Regions from separate parts of the Planococcus chinensis genome, predicted to be linked through region 3. Evidence: riboswitches for the same ligand, from Rfam matches in the RefSeq annotation. Region 3 holds a riboswitch; each other region holds the start of a gene.
What was found. A riboswitch is a leader RNA that binds a small molecule or an ion and turns the genes downstream of it on or off. The one in region 3 is predicted to bind lysine.
Positions count from the first base shown of each region.

Region 1 (4,237 bases), on a different contig from region 3:
CTATCCGCTCCGGAAATGCCATACGATGCCGGACCGCGCCTGCCTTTATTACCATATGGGGCAATGTCTCGCGCCGTGCATCAAGCCCGTGGAAAAGGAAACCTATCAGGAAATGATCGACAGCATCACGAAGTTTCTGAATGGCGGTTTCCGCGAGGTGAAGCAGGACCTGATCGAGAAGATGTCGGAAGCGGCCGAAAACCTGGAGTTTGAACGGGCGAAAGAATACCGCGACCAGATTTCCCATATCGAGACCGTCATGGAGAAGCAGAAGATGGCGATGAACGATTTCACCGACCGGGATGTCTTCGGCTACGCGGTCGACAAAGGCTGGATGTGCGTCCAGGTCTTTTTTGTGCGACAAGGCAAATTGATCGAACGCGACGTCTCGCTGTTCCCGCTCTACCGGGATCCGCAAGACGAGTTCCTGACGTTTCTTGGCCAGTTCTATGAACAGCCGCACCACGTGAAACCGAACGAAGTGCTGCTGCCGGAAGGGACGGATGCGGAACTGGTCCGCGACTGGCTCGGCATCCGCGTCCTGGTTCCGCAGCGGGGCAAGAAAAAAGACCTCTTGTCGCTCGCCCGGAAAAACGCCGAAATTGCGATCAAGGAGAAATTCCAGCTGCTTGAGCGACAGGAAGAACGGACAGTCGGCGCTTGCCTCGAACTCGGCGAAGCGATGAACATCCAGACGCCATTGCGCATCGAAGCATTTGACAACTCCCATATCCAGGGAGCAGACGCTGTTTCTGCGATGATCACCTTCATCGACGGCAAACCATCGAAAAAAGACTACCGGAAATACAAGACGCGCAGCGCCGGCCGGCCGGATGATTACGCCGCTATGCGCGAAGTGGTCCGCCGCCGGTATACGCGTGTCTTGAAAGACGGCTTGCCGTTGCCGGACTTGATCGTCATTGACGGAGGCAAAGGGCAGATTTCTTCTGCGCGCGAGGTGCTCGAAGATGAGCTGGGCTTGTCGATCCCGGTCGCCGGGCTTGCGAAAGACGCCAAGCACCAGACTTCGCAGCTGCTTTACGGCGATCCGGTTGAAGTGGTGCCGCTGAAGCGGACGAGCGAAGCGTTTTATATGCTGCAGCGCATCCAGGACGAAGTCCACCGGTTCGTTATTACGTTCCACCGCCAGCAGCGCGGCAAAAATTCGATCCAGTCGGCGCTTGATGAACTTGAAGGCGTAGGGCCGAAGCGCAAGCAGCAGCTGCTGCGGCATTTCGGTTCGGTCAAGCGCATCAAGGAAGCAGGCGTGGAAGAGCTGCGCGAAGCGGGCATGCCGGTAAAGCTGGCAGAACAGATCCGCCAGCATTTTTCACAACAATCGTTGCCAAGCGAACAATAACGTGCTATCGTAAAAACAGAAATGAATCACTTGGAAAAGTGATGATAGAGGTGCGAACGTCAAAAGTAGCCATCCGGAGATTTGCTGAATCTGTGAAGGATGGGGAAAGGGGCGGTCGCCGAAGTGCCCGGGTTCCTGCAACCCCGGGTGCTGGTCCTGCATTTAATAGATGCCGGGCTGTCAGAGTCAATCTCTGGAGGGCTATCTCACATGGACGTTTTTTCGTATTCGTACATGCTAAAGAGGTAGTTTGCCGCAGTCGCGGCGGGCTGCCTTTTTTTATTGTCTGGCCGGGGTGCTTGCACCTTGGCATTCATGTTGAGGGCCACTTACATTATGGGAGTGGATGAGATGAAAACAGTAGTCATGAAATTCGGAGGCACATCAGTTGCAACGCCGGAGAAAATCATCGGTGTTGCGAAGCGGGCAATCCGCGAAAAGGAAAAAGGGCACCGTGTCGTCATCGTCGTCTCTGCCATGGGCAAAACGACGGACACTTTGCTCGGGCTGGCGAATGAAATCTCCGTCGATCCGCCGAAACGTGAAATGGACATGCTGCTTGCGACCGGCGAGCAAGTGACAATTTCGCTCCTGGCCATGGCTTTCAAGGCACTCGGCCACGAAGCGCTTTCTTTCACCGGCTGGCAGGCAGGCATCGAAACTGAATCGGTGCCACGGAATGCGCGCATCGAACAGATTCATACCGAACGCCTCGAGCGCGTGCTTGAAAATGGTTATTTCTGTGTGGTGGCCGGGTTCCAGGGAGTCGATAAAATCGGCAATATCACGACGCTCGGCCGCGGCGGTTCGGATACGACGGCGGTCGCCCTTGCTGCTGCCCTCAACGCAGATGCCTGCGAAATCTATACCGACGTCGACGGCGTCTACACGTCCGATCCGCGGTATGTGACCGGCGCCCGCAAGCTTGATCAGATTTCCTACGATGAAATGCTGGAACTGGCGAATCTGGGAGCAGGCGTCCTGCACCCGCGGGCTGTTGAATTCGCTAAAAACAACCAGGTCCCGTTGTCCGTTCGCGCGAGCTACTCGGATGAACCGGGCACAACTATACAAGAGGTGGTCACTGTGGAAAAAAATCTAATCGTCAGAGGCGTCGCGTTCGAACCGGGAATCGCCCGCGTTACGGTCATTTACAAAGAAGCATTCAACGGATCATTAGCCAATATCTTCACGAAGCTGGCAGAAAACCATATCGATGTCGACATTATTGTCCAAAGCATCACCGACGAATTCCCGCCTTCGGTTTCATTCTCCATCAAAGAGGACAGTTTGGAAGAAACGCGCCGTGTGCTGAACGACAACCAGGAAAGCATCGGTTTCGTGTCAGCGAACTATGAAGTCGGCCTTTCGAAAGTGTCCATCGTCGGTTCGGGCATGGTGTCGAATCCGGGGGTCGCAGCGCAGATGTTTGATATCTTGCGAAAAGAAGGGATTCCGGTGAAAATGGTCTCCACATCCGAAATCAAAGTGTCGGTCGTCGTGCCGGAAACAGAAATGAACAAATCAGCCAATGCGCTCCACAACGCATATGGGTTATCAGAATAAAAAGGCAAGCTCCGCAATAAAGCGGGGCTTGCCTTTTGTTTGCCTATTACCCGGCATCGGGGATGTCGCTTGAGAAAAATGCCAGCACTTGCTGGAGATCATCAGTTTTGGCGCAACTCACATACTGCTGCATGGGAACCGGGAGGAGGCTGATAATTTTATTATTGGACCAGTTGGCCAAGAAGCGGTTCAACTCTCGGAGCCAAGCAGTCTTTTCACGCTGGCCAAGGGCAGATGTGGCGAGTGACACGCTGCGGCCGGTCGTGAATTCTTTCTTCAGGTATTTGGCGATCAGCACGTCCTGATGGACCTGGTTTTTGATATGGCGTTTGATGATGCGGACAGATTGGGCTAGGGTGCCGTAGTAATCGGCAGGGGAGGCTGGCATCACTGAAGCATGTTCTTTGTCGGTATGGTTGACGACGTAATAACAAGGATAGTCGGCAACGATGGAGATGGCGTCGGCGAGTATATAGGCATGGACCATGAAAGGCTGGTCCTCGGCAGTGCAGATGCCGACCGGGAAGCGGATTCCTTTTTCGAGGAGGAATTTGGTGCGGAACATTTTAGTTGGGCCGATTGCATCGAACACATCGGATTGGAGCGCTGTCGTTCTGGGCTGGTTGCGGTGGAACATGGAATGGGCGACGCCGCGGCCGTTGACGCCGACGAATTTGCCGAGCACGATATCGGAACGGTTGTCCGCCGCCATCCGGTGCATGCGCTCCAGTGCTTCTTCCCCCAGGAAGTCATCTGCATCGACGAAGAAGATATACTCGCCGCGAGCTTCAGAAATCACGGTGTTGCGGGGGGCACCGGGACCGCCGGTGTTGGCTTGGTGGATCGCACGGAAATTCGGGTATTCCTTGGCATAGGCATCAAGCACCGCTGCCGTCCGGTCTGTCGAGCCGTCATTGACGGCGATGATTTCAATATGGTGCTGCGGCATCGTTTGATTCAAAATCGAATCGATGCATATTTGGACATGGCGTTCGCCATTGTAGACGGGAATGCCGATAGTGACAAGAACTTTTTCCATTAAATATCTCCCTTCAAAAAATTCATAGTGAATAGTCAATAATGTTTCAATTAGATAAAATATTCTGATTCCATCGTACAATAGAAACGGATTTTCTGAAAGAGTCTAAGTTCGTAGGCAGATAGAAGCACGAGGTGAAAATGAAAAACCTGTGCTCACAAGCACAGGCAGAAGTGTCAGGCTTTGTCGCGAAGATCCCATTTTAAGGTAATGAGGACGCGGTTCTTTTTCGGAAACACTTCCTCGTGGGCTTCTGTCACAAAACCGTCAAT
Region 1 covers NZ_JBHUFW010000011.1:177,967-182,203, forward strand. The annotation lists gene uvrC (excinuclease ABC subunit UvrC) at 1-1,360, shown strand, start outside; lysine riboswitch at 1,398-1,572, shown strand; gene ACFSDB_RS13470 (aspartate kinase) at 1,712-2,926, shown strand; gene ACFSDB_RS13475 (glycosyltransferase family 2 protein) at 2,973-3,965, opposite strand; gene ACFSDB_RS13480 (YslB family protein) at 4,142-4,237, opposite strand, start outside.
Region 1: linked by a shared signal. The riboswitch ahead of ACFSDB_RS13470 (aspartate kinase) and the one ahead of dapA (4-hydroxy-tetrahydrodipicolinate synthase) in region 3 are both predicted to bind lysine.

Region 2 (4,237 bases), on a different contig from region 3:
ACTGGCTTTCTTCCCCGATTTGTCGCCTCAGAAAATTGTCGGTTTGTCGGTGATCATGATGATTTTCACAGGCCTTTCTTCAACACTATCCTATATGAAAGTCAAAACGGTCGACTACCGGAGCGGCTTACTGTTCTTCATCGGCAGTGCTCCCGGGACCATAATCGGCGCCTTTGTCAACAAAGGCCTCGACTTGCCGTCGTTCAATTTGTATTTCGGCATCCTGCTCGTGTTTCTGGCCCTCTTGCTGTTGATCCGCAACCGGCTGAAAGCGGTGCATTGGTTTGTCGAGAACGGGCGGAAATTTACTTTCAAAGATTCCATGAACAAAGAATACGTGTACGGCTATCCGGTCTGGTTCGCGCTGCTTTTGACGTTCGGCGTCGGTTTCGCCTCCGGCCTGTTCGGAATCGGGGGCGGCTCGATCATGGTGCCGGCGATGATTTTGCTGTTCCTGTTCCCGCCGCACGTGGCGGTCGGGACGTCGATGTTCATGGTGTTCTTGTCCGCGATCGTCAATTCGGTAACGCATATTTCGCTTGGCAATGTCCCTTGGATTTATACCCTCGCTGTTGTGCCTGCCGCGTATATCGGAGCCAAAATAGGGGCGTCGCTCAACAAGAAGCTCCAATCAGAAACATTGGTCGTCATTTTGCGGATCGCATTGCTGGTTCTCGGCCTGCGGTCCATCTACGAAGGATTATTCAGTTCTTAAAGAGGTGTAAGGCATGGGAGAACTCATTCACATTTATCATACAAATGATCTGCACAGCCATTTTTCGCATTGGCCGAGCATCCGGGCGCTTCTGCATGAACGGAAACGCTGGCATGAGGAAGCCGGTGATACCTGCCTGATCCTTGATATCGGCGACCACGTCGACCGTTCCCATCCGTTCACGGAAGGGACGGCGGGAAAAGGCAATGTGGAATTGCTCAATGAAGCCGGCTACGATGCAGTGACAATCGGCAATAATGAAGGCATTACGCTGTCCAAGGATGAACTGGACGAATTGTATATCCAGGCTGACTTTGATGTCATTGTATCCAACCTGTTTGAAGAAGGCGGCGGCCGGCCGAAATGGGCAAAGCCTTACGGGGTCCTGGAGACTGCGGAAGGGCTGAGAATCGGCCTGGTCGGAGCAACAGCAGAATTCACTCCGTTTTATCAGCGCTTGGGATGGGAAGTGACCGATGCGAAAGCATCGATCATTGAATCGGTCAACGCCATCAAGGACCAGACGGACTTCATTGTCTGCTTGTCCCATCTGGGCATCCGGGAGGATGAACTGCTGGCGGAGCTTTGCACCGACATCGACGTGATCCTCGGCGCCCATACCCACCATATTTTCCACGAAGGGAAAACAATCGGCAGCACGCTGCTCGGGGCGGCCGGCAAATTCGGCATGTTCATCGGGCATATCACATGGGATCCGGCAACCGGTGAAACCGAAGCTGAATTGATCGATACCGCAGAATTGCGCAATTCGGAAGAGGGGTTCAATGATGAATTGATTGCCGACGGCAAAACCCAACTGAGCGAGCCGATTTTTTATAACGAAAAAGAATTGAAAGCGGAGTGGTTCAAAGAGTCGGAACTGGCCGAGCTGTTCGGGGAAGCGATGCTTGAGTATTCCGGAGCAGACTGTGCGTTGTTCAATGCCGGCTTGTTTATGGAGGGGATGCCGGTCGGGGTCGCGACACGCTATGATTTCCATAAGATGCTGCCGCACCCGATCAATCTCTGTCTGGTCGAATTGACGGGCGCAGAACTGAAGGAAATCTACCAGCAGTCGCTGAATGCCGAGTGGCCGAACATCGAATTGAAAGGGATGGGGTTCCGCGGCGCTGTCCTCGGGAACATCGTCCATGTCAATATGGCCGTCGAAGAGCATCAATTGTATGTCGGCGGCATTCCGGCAGACCCGGAAAAAGTCTATCAGCTGATTACGCTTGATATGTTCACGTTCGGCTATTTTTTCCCGGAGCTGAAACGGGCGCCAAAAACTTATTTCATGCCAGAATTCCTGCGGGATGTTTTCAGCCGGTTTTTCCAGGCAAAAGCAGTAAAATGAACGAATATTCGAAGTAGAGTTTCATTTGATTTCAATAAAATTCTGCGCTATGCTTTTAAGGAATTCAATATCGATGGGTAGAGGCTGCGAAGCTTATCAGTAATATGCGGGAGTGTGACAACGTTGAACGCATATGAAAGGAAGTTTTGCCGAAGCTCTTTTTTCAGGTGTCAATGGAAAAAGGGCTGGGGGCATTCTGAAAAAGGATGTCACTGTCGTCTGTGATTTTACAGGCGAAGAGCTACAGGGTTGTTTGATGTTTTTATGCACAGACGAATTGTAGAAGGCTGATTGTATCCATTGGAGCGATCGGCCTTTTTTCTATCTTCTCTTCCATCCTTAAAAAAATAGGAGGGATTCATATGGAAAATACTATTTTCTCGATTTTGCCGCCGCTGGTAGCAATTGTCATGGTGCTGCTGACCAAGCGGGTGCTGTTGTCGCTCGGCACCGGTGTGGTGGCAGCTGCGTTGATCCTGACGTCGTTTGCACCTGTCCAAGCTGCAAGAGAAATCTTCAATTCTTTTGCGGTCACGTTCTGGGACGAAGGCTTCAACGCCTATAATGTCTTTATCTTGCTGTTCCTGCTGCTGTTAGGCGTCATCACCGCGTTCGTCAGTCTGTCAGGCGGCAGCCGAGCATTCGCCGATTGGGCTTCTGCGCGCATCAAGACCCGCCGCGGCGCCAAGGTCCTGACGGTCGTACTCGGCATGGTGATTTTCATCGATGACTATTTCAACGCATTGGCGGTCGGACAAGTCGCACGCCCGATTACTGACCGTTATAAAGTGTCGCGGGCGAAACTGGCTTACTTCATCGATTCTACGGCAGCGCCGGTCTGTGTCATCTCACCGGTATCAAGCTGGGGAGCGGCGATTATCGGAATCGTCGCCACGATCCTGTCGGCGCAATCTTATGTTCAGATGTCGGCGCTTGAAGCATTCATCTGGATGGCCCCGATGAACTTCTACGTCATTGCGACGCTGGCCATCGTCATTTTCGTCGCCATCCGCGACGTCGATTTCGGAGCGATGAAAAAACATGAAACGCGCGCAATTACGACTGGGGAATTATACGACGCAAACAAAACAATCCCAGGGGAAATGAAAGAAGAGTTCCCGGCGCACGCACATGGAAAAGTGACGGATCTGCTCCTGCCGATCCTCTTGCTGATCGCCGGCACAATCGGGGCAATGGTTTGGACCGGCTATCAGAATGCCGGACAAGCGTGGGACATCTGGGCAATCTTCGAGAACACAGATGTACCGGCGTCGTTGATGGCGGGCGGCCTTTTGGGAGCTGTCGCGTCCATCCTATTGTATGTACGCCAGTTCAAGAAAAACGAAACGGCAAAAGCATCCTGGGTCGGCAAAGGCATCGTGGAAGGGCTTCGCTCGATGATCGGCGCTGTGCTGATCTTGATCTTTGCTTGGGCACTCAGCTATTTGATCGACGCACTTGAAACCGGCGTCTACCTGGCGGATGTGGTGACAAAGAATAATATTCCAACCGAAATCCTGCCGGTGCTTCTGTTTCTTTTAGCCGGAATCATGGCTTTCTCGACCGGAACTTCCTGGGGCTCTTTCGGGATTCTGCTGCCGATTGCCGGCAACATCATGGGGCAGGCAGCGCCTGAACTTCTGCTGGCAACGTTGTCAGCGGTTCTGGCCGGAGCTGTTTTCGGGGACCATTGTTCGCCGATTTCAGATACGACGATCCTGTCATCTACAGGGGCAGGAAGCAACCACATGGACCACGTATTGACCCAATTGCCGTATGCGCTGACCGCAGCCGCGATCGGGGCAGTGGGGTATATCGTCATAGGCTTTACCGGTTCGCTGCTATGGTCTTTATTAGCAGTTGCGGTCATTTTAGCAGTATTATTTATCACATGGTCAAAACGTACTACAATTCTTGAGAAACAAGCAAATAACTAGCAAATATTAAAAGCAGAGGAATTTTTCCTCTGCTTTTTACTATTCTAGCAATAGTTTTTTATAAATATTTTCCGGAATTATCTTTACTTTCAAAGGCAGCATCGTTATACTATTTTTAGATTAGTCAATAATCTGAAAATAAACAAACTTCCTATTTTTCTGTAAGAAAATTGGAAGCAGACAAACAAAGGGGGAAGAAAGATGGAACGTTCGCAATGGGGTACACGC
Region 2 covers NZ_JBHUFW010000007.1:166,164-170,400, forward strand. The annotation lists gene ACFSDB_RS10765 (sulfite exporter TauE/SafE family protein) at 1-715, shown strand, start outside; gene ACFSDB_RS10770 (bifunctional metallophosphatase/5'-nucleotidase) at 729-2,072, shown strand; lysine riboswitch at 2,143-2,324, shown strand; gene ACFSDB_RS10775 (Na+/H+ antiporter NhaC family protein) at 2,435-4,009, shown strand; gene ACFSDB_RS10780 (sodium-dependent transporter) at 4,211-4,237, shown strand, end outside.
Region 2: linked by a shared signal. The riboswitch ahead of ACFSDB_RS10775 (Na+/H+ antiporter NhaC family protein) and the one ahead of dapA (4-hydroxy-tetrahydrodipicolinate synthase) in region 3 are both predicted to bind lysine.

Region 3 (4,237 bases):
AACAGGTCAATGATACATACGGGCATCAGATGGGCGATGCAGTGCTGCAGGAATTGGCATGGAAACTGGAAGCGGAAATCGGGGATAGAGGCATTGTGGCCCGGCTGGGCGGCGAGGAATTTGTCATCGTGCTGCCGCAAATAGGGAAGACCGCGGCATTGCAGCTTGCAGAAGGCGTGCGCTTTGGCCTCGAAAAGGCAGAATGGCTCAATGTCAGCATAACTGTAAGCATTGGCGTAGCTGCCTTTATGCCCGGGGATGATGCCGGCACGCTGTTCGAGCGGGCGGACAAAGCGCTCTATGAGGCGAAAAGCGCTGGCCGAAACCGCGTGGCGGTAGGCTGAAAAACATTTAGCTTGAACAAAATATAAAGCTATCGCTCTGGTGCCGTTGATGGTTATAATGAATTCAGACTATAACTAATGTTATTAGCGGAGGTAACCATGGAAAAAGAAGTCCAATTGCTCGGAGAACGAGTAGAAGCAGATAGATATTTAATCGCCGGCCTGATTCAGGAAGAGGCGCTGAAAGATGCCGCTCCGTCAGACATAGAAGGCTATGAAGCGCTTTTGGAAACCGTGATCGAGTTCCGCGCAAGCCTCATCGGCCTCCTTGGTAAATCAATTTCGAATTATTTCGATTCGAAAACAGCATTTGCAGAAATTTCGGAGTGGGGGAAAGTGACCGGGAATTATTTCCTGGAGCAGGGAATGATGCTTGACCAGGCGCTTGCGGAAACCCATATCTACCGGAAGCACATCGCCAAGGTGCTGAAATCGGAAGCGGTCCATGAAGGCATGGACCTTGAAAAGCTGCTGGATGTTCTGGAGTTTTTTCACTCGCTCCTTGACCATGCAGCCCATTCCTATAGCTTTTCCTATATCCATGCCTATCAGAAGAACTTAAGCGATGCGCGGAAGCAATTTCTTGAGTTATCTTCGCCGGTTGTCCCGGTGAACGATGAAATCGCTATTCTGCCGATTGTCGGCGATATCGAAATGGACCGTGCCCATTACCTGTTGGAGAAAACGCTGATTGCTGTATCCCGCCTTCAGGTCTCGATACTTATCATCGATTTGTCCGGTGTCGTCAAAGTCGATGCCATCGTAGCGCAGCAGATCATCAAACTGACAGAATCCTTGAAGCTTGTCGGCATCCGCGGCATCTTGACTGGCATTCGTCCGGAAATCGCCCAGACCATCACGAATCTTGGCGTTGACGTCAGAGGGCTTGCCCTTGGCGGCAGCCTCAAGCAGGCATTCAAAAAACTGTCCGCTGAATCCGAATAAAACCAAAAAACCCGCTGAAGCATCGCTTCAGCGGGTTTCATTTTTCATTAAGACTGCTTGGCTTTCAAGGGTACTACAGGAGCCAAAGCTTCCTGTAGGGTCAGGGTTTCCTGCTCTGTGAGCGGCACCATTGGTAAGCGGACTCCGCCAACCGGTACGCCGGTCAAGTTGAGTGCGGTTTTTACCGGCACCGGATTCGGCGCAGCGAACAGTGCATTCATCGCCGGGAGAAGTTTCCGGTGGATCTTGGCCGCTTTCTGAGTATCACCTGTTTTGAAGCTTGAAATCATTTCCTGCATTTCACGGCCGATCACGTGGGCGGCAACGGAGACGATGCCAGTTCCGCCGATTGAGAGAAGCGGCAGCGTCAAGCCGTCATCGCCGCTGTAGAGCGTGAAGCTTTCGGGCGTGCGTTCGATGATTTCAGCGGCAGCATCGAGGTTGCCGCTCGCTTCTTTAATCGAGACGATGTTCGGAATCGCTGACAGGCGCACGACCGTGTCGACAGACAAATTGACGACGCTGCGGCCCGGGATGTTGTAGAGCATGACCGGCAGGTGGGTTGAAGTAGCAATGGCCTGGAAATGCTGGAACATGCCTTCCTGCGAAGGTTTATTGTAATAGGGCGTCACGAGCATGATGCCGTCGACGCCCGCCTCTTCGGCGCCTTGCGTCATAGTGATCGATGCGCGCGTATTGTTCGAACCGGTTCCGGCGATGACCGGGATGCGGCCATGGCCCGTTTCAACGACAAACTTGAAAAGCTCGATTTTTTCATCCGCTGACAGGGTTGGCGATTCACCGGTGGTGCCGGCGACAACAAGTGCGTCCGAGCCGTTTTGGATCAGGTGCTCGACCAATGCGGCCGTTGCCGGGAAGTCGATGTCACCGTTAGCGTCAAATGGTGTCACCATTGCTGTTACTACTTGTCCGAAATTCATAAATACCACCCTTTTCTCATTTTTTTAGTAAAATCAGAGGTGATGAGTCTATCGAAAAAAACAAAAAAACAGCAACGAGGGTCTCGTTGCTGCCATAGAGCCGGTGTGTATACCGCCCAGCTCTTGCATCAGATAGCCCTCCATATAGTTTCCTATATGACAGTCCTGCATCTATTGAATGCAGGCCCAGCGGATTCGGCGATGAGCGCCTCTCCACTTCGGCAAAAACCCCTTTCAGCAGCCGTCGCCGGACCTCATCGTCCTCGGGCTGTCTACTGATGGTCTTTGCACCTCTATCCTCACTCCGGAAGACCGGAGCAAGAAATTATTGAATTAGCTAGACTTTACCAAATTCCGCCGAAAATTGCAATAGCAGCGCACCGGAATTTGCAGGGAAAGGGGAAATGATGATGAATGAACGACAGCAAGACGCCGATTTGAACATCCGGACCGAAGGCATCCAACAGGGATTCCATGACTCGCTCCACCACAACCGCTATGAGCCGACCCCTTACGCTTTGCTTGCCGACCTTTTTGCGGCCTACCGCCTAGCGCCGGGGGACCGCCTTGTGGATTTCGGCTGCGGAAAAGGGAGGCTCGCCTTTTATGCCCATCACCTGTTCGGGGTGGAAGCCGTGGGCGTTGAAATGGACCCTGGCCTGTTCGCCGGAGCGATGCAGAATTTGATCCGCTATGAAAAAAGAGCGCCCCGCGCAAAAGGGCGCATCCGCTTCCAATGTGAATTTGCGGAGAACTACCGCGTGCAGCCGCAGGACAACCGGTTTTATTTCTTCAATCCGTTTTCTGTCCAGATTTTCATGAAAGTGGTGCAGAATGTGCTGAAGTCCGTGGAGAAAACCCCGCGGCCTGTCGAGCTGATCCTGTTCTTCCCGTCTGAGGATTACATCGAGTTTCTGGAGTACCGCACGGGCTTCGAGCGGGTGCAGGAAATCGCTTTGCCCGGGTCGGAAGCCGATTTCCGGGAACGGTTTTTGGTCTACCGGCTCGCTTGAGGGTTAAGGGAGGTACGGAACGGGGTATAGGCTTAAGAAAAAAGGCTAACAGGCGAGGAGAGAAGCGCGATGAAATGGAAAGGCAGAGCAGGGAGCGGAAATGTCGAAGACAGAAGGGGAAGAGGAGTGGGCGGCGGAACAATTGCCGCAGGCGGCGGGATCGGCGGTTTGCTGATCTTCCTGCTGGTGGCGTTTCTCGGCGGAGACCCGGGCGCCGTCCTGAACGGCATGGGCGGCGGAGCGCCGGCGCAATCGGGTGAGCCGTATGTGGCCACGGAACAGGAAGAGGAACTGGCGGATTTCGTGTCGGTCGTCCTCGCGGATACGGAGGCGGTCTGGTCGCAGGTGTTTGCGGAAGAGGGGCTTGAATATGTCGAGCCGACGCTCGTCCTGTACACCAATAGCGTCGAATCGGCCTGCGGGACAGCGGGATCGGCGGTCGGGCCGTTCTATTGCCCGGGAGACCAGAAGCTTTACATCGATCTGAGTTTCTATGAAGAGCTGCAGCGTCAGTTCCAGGCGCCCGGTGATTTTGCGATGGCCTATGTCATCGCCCATGAAGTGGGGCATCATGTGCAGAATTTGCTTGGCGTCATGGAAAAAGTCCAGCCGATGCGCAATCAGCTGAGCGAGGAAGAATACAACAAGCTGCAAGTACGGCTTGAGCTTCAGGCGGATTATTATGCCGGCGTCTGGGCGCACCATGCGGAAGGCATGGACGTGCTTGAAGAAGGCGACTTGCAGGAAGCGCTGCGTGCAGCGAGCGCGGTCGGCGATGACACGATCCAGAAGCGTTCACGCGGCTATGTCGTGCCGGAAAGCTTCACTCACGGCACTTCCGAACAGCGCCAGCGCTGGTTCTACCGCGGGTTTGAATACGGCGACATCCAAAACGGCAATACGTTCAACGTACGCAATCTGTAAACGGAACAATTATGAAATCTGCAAAAATGAAGGGCCGGGCGTTGATATTTTCCCTCCGGTGATTCATTAT
Region 3 covers NZ_JBHUFW010000002.1:284,567-288,803, forward strand. The annotation lists gene ACFSDB_RS01330 (diguanylate cyclase) at 1-344, shown strand, start outside; gene ACFSDB_RS01335 (STAS domain-containing protein) at 444-1,289, shown strand; gene dapA (4-hydroxy-tetrahydrodipicolinate synthase) at 1,337-2,230, opposite strand; lysine riboswitch at 2,356-2,534, opposite strand; gene ACFSDB_RS01345 (SAM-dependent methyltransferase) at 2,641-3,243, shown strand; gene ypfJ (KPN_02809 family neutral zinc metallopeptidase) at 3,313-4,167, shown strand.